3 regions of the Bacillus sp. N12A5 genome follow, and region 2 is predicted to be linked to each of the others. Evidence: predicted binding sites of a transcription regulator. Region 2 holds the regulator's gene; each other region holds the start of a gene.
What was found. Region 2 encodes LexA, which represses DNA repair genes until DNA is damaged. Its sites were predicted from a motif close to CGAACATATGTTCG; they were not measured.
Positions count from the first base shown of each region.

Region 1 (3,316 bases), on a different contig from region 2:
CGCCTTTTATCTAGTAATAACTCTCGATGTTCAGGTAGCATCATACGGCTTGATTCCCACATGAGGTTATAGCCTGGTGTTAACTTATTGGGATTCATAATATCACCTCGATTATTTGTAATGTCCTCCTATTTTTTCAGCACGATGGTTCGCTTGGCCGGCCTTTGTTAAAGAAGAGGCATGAAGTAAAGAAGCAGGACCGTACTTTGTGTGAATTTCATCAAATACTTTACTCAAGTTTTCTTTTTTTTGATGAAGTTCAAACAAGTTAAGTTGATAATAGCGATCTGACTGTAATTGAGAAAGGGCAATTCCGATACTTCGGACAGGTTGGCCATCCCAATGTTGCTGAAATAATTCTACGGCTGCATTAAAAATGTCCATTCCGAAATGGGTAGGAGAATCTAGCTTTTTTTGCCGATGAAATCCTGAGATAAAATTAAAATCAGCTCCACGAATGCTTACAGATACTGTATGTCCAATGTAGTGCTTAAAACGAGCTCTGCGAGCCACCTCTTCACTTAGTTCAAGTAAAATAACCTTAATATCTTCAAAGGTACTGTAGTCGTAAGGAAGGGTCATATTATGTCCAATCGCCTTTTGTTGGTCATGTGTGTTTACTGTTACAGGGGAAGGGTCTATTCCATTGGCGGTTCTTTGTAAAAGTTCTCCATTAATTCCCCAACGTTTTTTCAGGAGTGCTATGGGATGAACTGCTAATCCTCCAATTGTGCTGATTCCCATTCTGTTTAAATGTTTTTCCATCCGTTTTCCTACACCAAACAGCTTACCAACAGGTAATGGCCATAAATCTTGCTTTAAATTTGAGAAATTCAGTTCATAGATACCTGATGTATTTTTTTTAGCAAAATGATCACACGCCATTTTGGCCAATACTTTATTTGGACCTATTCCAACACGGGCATAAATGCCTGTTTTACTCCTAATAGAGGCTTGTATTTTTTTTGCGATAACTTCAGGAGCACCAAATAGTTTAGTGCTTCCAGTTATATCAAGGAATTGTTCGTCAATTGAAAACGGTTCAACTAAGTCTGTATACTGCTCAAGTAATTCAGTAATCATAACAGAGACATCAATGTATTGTTGCATGTGAGGACGCAAGATAATCGCATTTGGACATTTTATTTGTGCCTCCCAGAGCTGTTCAGCATTTTTCACACCAAATTGCTTAGCTATGGGACAAGCAGCTAGCACAATACCGCTGCGTCTTTCGGGATCACCTGATACGATAACAGGCTGATTTCTAAGGTGAGGTGCTGTTGATTTTTCTACAGAAGCGTAGAATGACTCCATATCGACAAGAAGAATGTTTCTTTCAGTCATAAAACCACTCCCGAACATTTGTTCTTTTGTATTGTAACCGAAATGCTGCTGAATTTATACTGGTAAATAAAGCGTTCAATGGGTATAAATGATAAGGAGTTTACAAAGTTTTTTGCAAAAATGGAAGTTTAGAAAAATATGTCGATTATAATGATAAAGGAGCAAAACAAATATGTGATTACAATAAACAAGGAGGAAAGTATGTATATATCTCAAGTTCATATTGAAAATTATAGGAGCTTTAATGATTTTAAAATAAGCTTAAATGAAGGATTGTCCATAATAATAGGTGAAAATAATGTTGGAAAATCAAATTTCTTAGAGAGCCTCAATTTAGTTTTTAATAGAAACTATTCATTAGCTAAAAAGACTTTACAGCAAGAAGATTTTTGGAGTGGCTTAATCATTAAGGATAAATGGCCAGAGGTTAAGATAGAAATAACACTGAGAGGCATTAAGACAGAAGATGAACTAGCTGTGACTAGTAAGTGGTTAACTAGAAATCCAGAAGAAGCAAAGCTCACTTATAAATTTAGGCCTAAGTCAAATATTTCTGCCAAACTTCCAAAGAAGTCTAAGTCCATTAGTGAAATTCAACTTCCATTACACGAGTACGAGTGGGTGATTTATGGAGGGGAAATTGAAACAACGGATGCATTTGATTTTAACATGTTAGCTAAGTTCGGGATTGAGTACGTAGGAGCACTAAGAGATGCGACGTCTGAACTAAAAAAATCATCAGGGCAATTACAACAGATATTGAAAAGCCTTGATATAAAAGAGAATGAATTAGACAGGATATCTAAAAAATTAGAAGCACTAAATAAAGAAATTATAAAAGGTAACGGTGTGCAAGAGACACAAGCTCATATTAATAGGTTCTTGGGGAAAATTACTGGTTTTTCAAGACAAGAAGTAAAGATACAAATGAGCGAAAATGATTATGCTTCTCTTCTAAAGGATTTGAAGGTTTTAATTGGATCGGTCGGCGAAAATGCGCATCCAGTTAATATAAACGGATTAGGCTATAATAATTTACTTTACATAAGCATGCTATTAACAAAATTTACAACCCTAAAAGAGTTAAAAAAGAATTCAAACTATCTATTTCCTATTTTAATTGTTGAAGAACCAGAAGCGCATCTCCATACGCATTTACAAAAATACTTAGCTAAATATTTTTTTGGGCAAGAAGTAGTTGGACAAGTAATTATGACAACACATTCCACTCATGTGAGTTCTCATGCAGATTTAGATAGTTTAATTGTTTTTTATAAGAAATCTGGAAGAAACTATTCAAGACGAATTGGCACAATTTTTGATTCGAACAATAAAGAGCAAAGGGAATATAAACAACACCTGAAAAGGTGGCTGGACGCAACTAAATCCGACATTTTCTTTGGAAAAAAAGTTTTATTATTAGAAGGTATTGCAGAACGGCTATTAATGCCAAAGTTCTTTTCTATATTGTACAACTCTAAAGATAGTGTTTCAGGTTGGGAGAATACCTTGGAAAGTGAGGGAATATCCTTAATTTCAGTAGACGGGGTAGCATTTAGGCCATTCTTACAGTTGTTTAGCGACAAAGGATTGGGTATAAAGTGTGCAGTTTTAACAGATAGTGATCCAGAAGCTATTCCAGTGAGAAATGAAAACGGAGAAGAAGTTCGGGGGACTGATGGTAAGATTCTTAAGGAAAAAGTTTATCCCTTTAAAGAAGGTCAATATGAAATATGTTCGAGAACAGCGAAACTTAAATCAGACTATTGTGAACAAGAAAATGTATATATATCAACCAATTTAAAAACCTTTGAGTATGATTTAATTTTAGAAAATAATCAACAATTCTTTCTTGAATTAATTGAAAAGCACAAAATAGGAACAGCAAAAGATCGTACAATTATTAAAGGTTTAAAAGGTCACGAGTTTGCCAAAGAAGCCTATGAATTAATCTCAAAAGAAAAAGGTCAGT
Region 1 covers NZ_JALAMR010000005.1:243,589-246,904, reverse strand. The annotation lists gene MOC09_RS07285 (YolD-like family protein) at 1-98, opposite strand, end outside; gene MOC09_RS07280 (DNA polymerase IV) at 112-1,344, opposite strand; gene MOC09_RS07275 (ATP-dependent nuclease) at 1,546-3,316, shown strand, end outside.
Region 1: a site for LexA is predicted at 1,356-1,369, ahead of MOC09_RS07280 (DNA polymerase IV). Genes of this name have one in related genera too.

Region 2 (3,316 bases):
GCCAATGAAGCTGTAATATTGTTTGTTCTCGGAAGGACGATCATGTCACCGGAAAGATAAGAGACAAAGCCTAAGAAAAATGCAATAAACAGCACGCTTAAAAAGGGTGCGTGATAGAATCTGTCCAGAATCACATATAAAAGGGCAAGAGTGAGAGCAATCTTTGAAGCAAGTGCAATGATATGTTTCATTTGACCACCTAAATTGTTATTTTTGAGGAAACTCCTGGCTCGTAAAGCCTAATTAGTTGCAGTTATTATTTTGAACAATCCGATTTTGTTTACACTGGTATTTTTTGCTGCGGTATGAAACTTTCCAAGTAAACAATCGTACATATAGATGATTAGCTTGCAAGGGGGGATGATTTGTGAAGGTCAAAGGACTCAATCATTTGTTATTTTCAGTTTCTCATCTGGATTCTTCAATTGATTTTTATGAAAACGTGTTTGATGCCAAGCTTCTGGTAAAGGGCAGAACGACAGCTTATTTTGATTTAAATGGCATTTGGCTTGCGCTTAATGAAGAACCAGACATTCCGAGAAATGACATTAAGGCGTCTTACACCCATATTGCTTTTACGATTGAAGAGCGGGATTTTGAGGACATATCAGCAAAATTAAATAGGCATCATGTCAATATTCTGCCTGGCAGAGAACGAGATGAACGCGATCGAAAATCGATTTATTTTACAGACCCTGACGGCCATAAATTTGAATTTCATACCGGAACCCTTCAAGACAGACTTTGTTATTACAAACAGGAAAAAACACATATGGAATTTTATGAATGAACAAACTTAACATAAAGTGATTGAAAAAAACTGAACCAGCACTGGTATTAACGATTTTGTGATGCCATTTACCATAAAGTCTGGAACTCAACATCAAAACCGACACACGGGTGCTAATAAGCTGAACATATTGAAACGTTAAGCTCACTATAATAAAGGAGAGTGAGCTGTTTTTTTAGAAAAAACTGAACTAACTATACTATGTACTAAATTTTCGCAATAATTCAATTTTTACGCTCCTTAAATAAACTTTAAGCCTAATCATTCCACGCCCTAAAAGAATGAAACCTTTTTAAGAAGATGCCGTCTAATTATTTAAACAGATAGCATTCTGATAAAAGTTTCCTAAAGGAAAGAAAATTTCTTGACTTCAACAATTGTTTGATGGATAATTATGGTGTAAACATGATGTTCTTTTTCCTCCTATTCAGGCTCGCTCCTAAAAGTCAGGGCGAGCCTGCTTTTTTTGAACAACAAACCCCCTCTCCGTAAAGGAAGAGGGGGTTATTTCATAATGATAGATCAATAGGTTAATGGACCGTTCTGAAAACGCCAATCACCTTGCCTAGAATGCTGACATTCTGTAAGATGATAGGTTCCATCGTTGGGTTTTCAGGCTGTAAGCGAATATGAGTATCTTCTTTATAGAAACGCTTTACCGTAGCTTCGTCATCTTCTGTCATCGCCACTACAATTTCCCCGTTGTTCGCAGTGTTTTGCTGTTTAACGATGACATAATCCTTATCGAGAATACCAGCATCAATCATACTGTCTCCCATAATCTCCAGCATAAATACATGCTCATCCGGGGGAACCATACGGTCAGGAAGCGGAAAATATTCTTCAATATTTTCTACTGCTGTAATAGGAGAACCCGCTGTGACTTTTCCGATGACCGGTACATTAACGACCTGGCTTTGCGGAATGTCTACTTCTTCATCTAGAATTTCTATCGCTCTTGGTTTTGTCGGATCCCGTCTAATCAGCCCTTTTGTTTCCAAACGTGCCAAATGGCCGTGGACAGTTGAACTGGAAGCAAGCCCGACAGCCTCTCCGATTTCTCTTACGGAAGGCGGATATCCTTTTGATTTAACCTCTGCTTTAATAAAACGGAGGATATCAAGTTGCCTTTTTGATAGCTTCGTCATTTTTCGCACCTCAAAACGTCGATTTTAAGAAGATTATAGCATGATTTTCCTTACAGTACAAACATAGGTTCGAAAAAAACAATTGACAGAAACATTTGTTCGTATATACTGAAACTATAAAAAGCGAACAAACATTCCTGTTGGAGGTTATGATCATGAGTAAAGAATCTATTATTTTTGTCGGTCTGTTCACAGTGATTTTGAGCGCGGTTATCCTTTTGCTGTCATATACAAGCAGCGGCCAGGAGCTTAATCAGTATGTTAAAATAGAAGTCCAGCAAGGCGACACACTTTGGTCAATTGCGGATCAGGTAGCAGATAAAAAAAAGATAAACAAAAGTGATTTTATTCAATGGATAGCTGATAACAATCATCTTCAGACGTCTGATATCCAGCCGGGAGATGAGTTAGTGATTCCATTGAAAAAGAAGCATCAGGATGCCTATGAATTGGCAACTGTAAGATAGAGAGAGGAAAGAAAAAAAATGAAAGCACTCATTTATGCCCGCGTGAGCACAAATAAAGAACAGCAAGAGACCTCGTTAAAGCGGCAGGAGGAAGAGCTTACGGCCATTGCAGCCGAGAACGGCATGGAAGTTGTCAAAGTGATTTCTGAAAAAGCCAGCGGATATGAAATGGATCGGGATGGTGTATTTGAGCTGCTTGATGAGATCAAAAATTCTGGAATAGATGTTATTTTAGTTCAGGATGAGACAAGGCTCGGACGGGGAAATGCAAAAATCGCACTGCTTCATTGCATCTACAGAGAAGGTGTGAAAGTCTATACAACGGCTCACAGAGGTGAACTGGAGTTATCAGAGGCTGATTCGATGGTGCTGGAGATCGTCAGCATTGTGGAAGAGTACCAGCGGAAAATTCACAACATGAAAATTAAACGCGGAATGAAGCGTGCCGTGAAAAACGGTTTTAAACCGCAAAAAAACCTGAAAAACCAACATGAAAACAGCGGGAAAGAAAGAATAGAGGTCCCCATCTCAGAGATCGTCCGCCTAAGAGCCAATAAACTGACGTTCGCAGAAATTGCGGCTACGTTAAGAGGTTTTGGCTATGATGTGTCTAAAGCGACCGTCCACAGACGGTTTCAAGAATACATAGAGAATGAAGAGACTGCCGAGTGAATCAGTTGTAAAACTCATTTTGATCTAGTACTATATAGACAAATTGGAATAAAGGAGTTTAACATGATTTCAAACGCAAAAATTGCCAGAATTAATGAACTTGCTGCCAAAGCCAAAGCTGGCGTTATGACAGAAGAAGAAAAAGCCGAACAGCAAAAGCTCCGACAAGAGTACCTGAAAGGTTTTCGCTCTTCTATGAAAAACACTTTAAAAAGTGTGAAAATCATTGACCCAGAAGG
Region 2 covers NZ_JALAMR010000003.1:149,930-153,245, reverse strand. The annotation lists gene MOC09_RS03995 (YndM family protein) at 1-191, opposite strand, end outside; gene fosM (FosM family fosfomycin resistance protein) at 368-790, shown strand; gene lexA (transcriptional repressor LexA) at 1,321-1,938, opposite strand; gene yneA (cell division suppressor protein YneA) at 2,088-2,405, shown strand; gene MOC09_RS03975 (YneB family resolvase-like protein) at 2,424-3,077, shown strand; gene MOC09_RS03970 (DUF896 domain-containing protein) at 3,141-3,316, shown strand, end outside.

Region 3 (3,316 bases), on a different contig from region 2:
TGGGCGATTCCTCATATGTATTATCCGGCTCTCTTAGGAAGCTATGCGCTTAGAGGCTTGGGATATCCGCTGTTTGCATACTCTTTTCTTGTATGGGTGTCATACAGCACCTCTCAAAAGATTCTAGGAAAAGCCGTCGGCTGGTTTTGGTTTATGTTTACGTGCGGTCTTAATGTGCTCGGCCCGTTCTATTCAAGCTATGCGGTTCCGGCATTTGGGGAAATCAATACGCTTTGGAGCGCTTTACTGTTTGTAGCGGCAGGTGGATGTCTCGCCCTATTTTTTAACAAAGATAAATTTACACCTGTGCAAAAACAAGATCAGCCGAAATGGAAAGAGCTGTCGAAGGCTTTTACAATAATGTTTGAAAACCCTAAAGTCGGCATCGGCGGAGTGGTCAAAACAATTAATGCCATAGGACAATTTGGATTTGCCATCTTTCTTCCGACTTATTTAGCAAGTTACGGATATTCTGTTTCAGAATGGCTGCAAATATGGGGGACGCTGTTTTTTGTTAATATTCTGTTTAATATCATTTTCGGTGCAGTCGGAGATAAACTGGGCTGGCGGAATACCGTGATGTGGTTTGGCGGTGTGGGGTGCGGCATTTTTACGCTGGCGCTTTATTACACGCCTCAGTTAATCGGGCATCAGTATTGGGTGCTGATGATTATCGCCTGCTGCTACGGTGCGGCATTGGCCGGCTACGTGCCATTAAGCGCACTTTTGCCGACACTTGCACCTGATAATAAGGGTGCTGCCATGTCAGTGCTGAACTTGGGGTCTGGTTTATGTGCGTTTATTGCACCGGGCATTGTCAGTCTATTCATTGGGCCGCTTGGCGTTGGCGGCGTCATTTGGATCTTTGCGGCATTATATTTTTTCAGTGCTTTTCTGACACAATTTTTGACGATTCCTGAGCAAAGCGCTGATGTATATACGGAAGAACGGCTGGTCAGGGAAAACGTGCAAACAAATTTCGAGAAAACGGTTAAGCAGTAGACTCTTTGGTCAAACTAGTCATAAACGTGTGCAAAGAGGTGTAGAGGGTGAAACGATTCAGCACGGCGTATCTATTGCTGAGCATTCTTTGCTCAGCCGCAGCATTTCTGATTGGTGCTCCTCCCCGCGCACTTGGGGCGGAAGTGGAGCACTATGAACCGCTGCAGGTGCATGTGCAGCTTGAAAAAGTGTATTTGGACGGCGATGTCAGCATTGAGCATAAGCGTGAAAAAGTGCTTTCTATGGATGACTTTTGGGCAGCTTATGCCGGCTGGACGCTAGTTGAACAAAAAAAGGGGTATGTACTCTTCCGGAAGCAAATGGACGATATTTCTCCGCTCAGCAAGGTGAACGGGTATATCGGTGTATCGGATAATGGAGTGATTTCCACTTTTCATGGACGCCCTGAGTCAGCTTCGGAACCGATTCAGTCTTTTTTCCAAATTGATTTAGAAAGGCTTGAGAGCCATATGCAAAAAAATCTGCTGAAAGGCATTCCATTTCGGACAAAAGCGGAGTTCGAGGACGTCATAGAACATATAAAGACATACAGCGGGTGATGTCCGCTGATAGAAGACATGTATTCATGTCTTTTTTTTCGTGGAAGAATGAGAGAGAAGCGAACGTATGTTAACTTTTCTATAAGACTTTGGCTGTTTTTATGGTACAATGAAGAACAGTCAAAGAGGTGAATTTGCGTGATCGAATTTGTTAAAGGGACGATTGATTATGTATCTCCCCAATATATTGTGATAGAGAACGGCGGCATTGGCTATCAGATATTCACGCCGAATCCCTTTATATATAAGGAGAGAAGTCAAGAAACAATTTTTACGTACCATCATATCAGAGAGGACGCTTTTTCGCTCTACGGTTTTTCAACAAGGGAGGAGAAAGCGCTCTTTACAAAGCTCTTAAACGTGACCGGAATCGGTCCTAAAGGTGCACTCGCCATCTTGGGCTCAGGTGATCCGGGAGCGGTTATCCAAGCAATTGAAAATGAGGATGAAGCCTTTTTGGTCAAGTTTCCTGGTGTAGGCAAGAAAACCGCGCGCCAGATTATTCTTGATTTGAAAGGAAAGCTCGCAGACGTTGTGCCTGAAATGATTGAAAATCTGTTTAATCATGAAGAAAGGCTTGATAAGCAAACAGCAGAAACGGCTCTTGAAGAAGCGCTTGAGGCCCTCAGGGTTCTCGGATATGCTGAAAAAGAAATCAAAAAGGTGCTTCCTCACTTAAAAGAAGATATTGGGCTGACAACAGACCAATATGTGAAAAAAGCATTACAAAAACTATTGAAGTAAGGTGATGTTCATGGATGAACGGCTCGTCTCAAGTGAAGCAGACAACCATGAATCAGTGATAGAGCAAAGCCTGAGACCGCAAAATCTGGCGCAGTATATTGGGCAGCATAAGGTGAAAGAAAACTTGCGCGTATTTATAGATGCGGCAAAAATGAGACAGGAAACGCTGGATCATGTTCTTCTGTACGGGCCGCCAGGACTCGGGAAAACGACGCTTGCTTCCATTGTTGCCAATGAAATGGGAGTGGAATTGCGGACGACATCAGGACCTGCGATTGAAAGACCCGGTGATTTGGCTGCCATATTAACAGCGCTGGAGCCGGGAGATGTATTATTTATTGATGAAATACATAGGCTGCACAGATCAATTGAAGAGGTGCTTTATCCTGCGATGGAAGACTTTTGTCTCGATATCGTAATTGGCAAAGGCCCTTCTGCCCGCTCTGTCCGTCTCGACCTGCCGCCTTTTACGCTGGTAGGAGCGACGACAAGGGTAGGGCTTTTGACGGCGCCGTTAAGAGATCGATTCGGCGTAATGTCGCGCCTTGAGTACTATACACAAGCAGAGCTGGCGGATATTGTCACAAGAACTGCAGACGTATTTGAGGTTGAGATTGATAAACCGTCAGCTCTTGAAATCGCAAGGAGGTCTAGAGGTACGCCGCGCGTAGCGAATCGCCTGCTGAGAAGGGTCCGTGATTTTGCCCAGGTGCTGGGTGACAGCCGGATAACGGAAGAGATTTCTCAGGACGCGCTGGAGCGGCTTCAGGTTGACCGGCTTGGTTTGGATCATATTGATCACAAGCTGCTGATGGGCATGATCGAAAAGTTTAACGGCGGCCCGGTGGGTCTTGATACCATTTCAGCCACGATCGGCGAAGAACCGCATACGATTGAAGACGTATACGAACCGTATCTTCTGCAAATTGGATTTATCCAAAGAACGCCGCGTGGAAGGATCGTGACACCGGCCGTTTATCATCATTTCCAAATGGAGGCTCCCCGATATG
Region 3 covers NZ_JALAMR010000008.1:318,020-321,335, forward strand. The annotation lists gene MOC09_RS10960 (MFS transporter) at 1-1,002, shown strand, start outside; gene bofC (sporulation cell-cell signaling protein BofC) at 1,050-1,562, shown strand; gene ruvA (Holliday junction branch migration protein RuvA) at 1,701-2,306, shown strand; gene ruvB (Holliday junction branch migration DNA helicase RuvB) at 2,317-3,316, shown strand, end outside; gene MOC09_RS10980 (DUF2905 domain-containing protein) at 3,314-3,316, shown strand, end outside.
Region 3: a site for LexA is predicted at 1,623-1,636, ahead of ruvA (Holliday junction branch migration protein RuvA). Genes of this name have one in related genera too.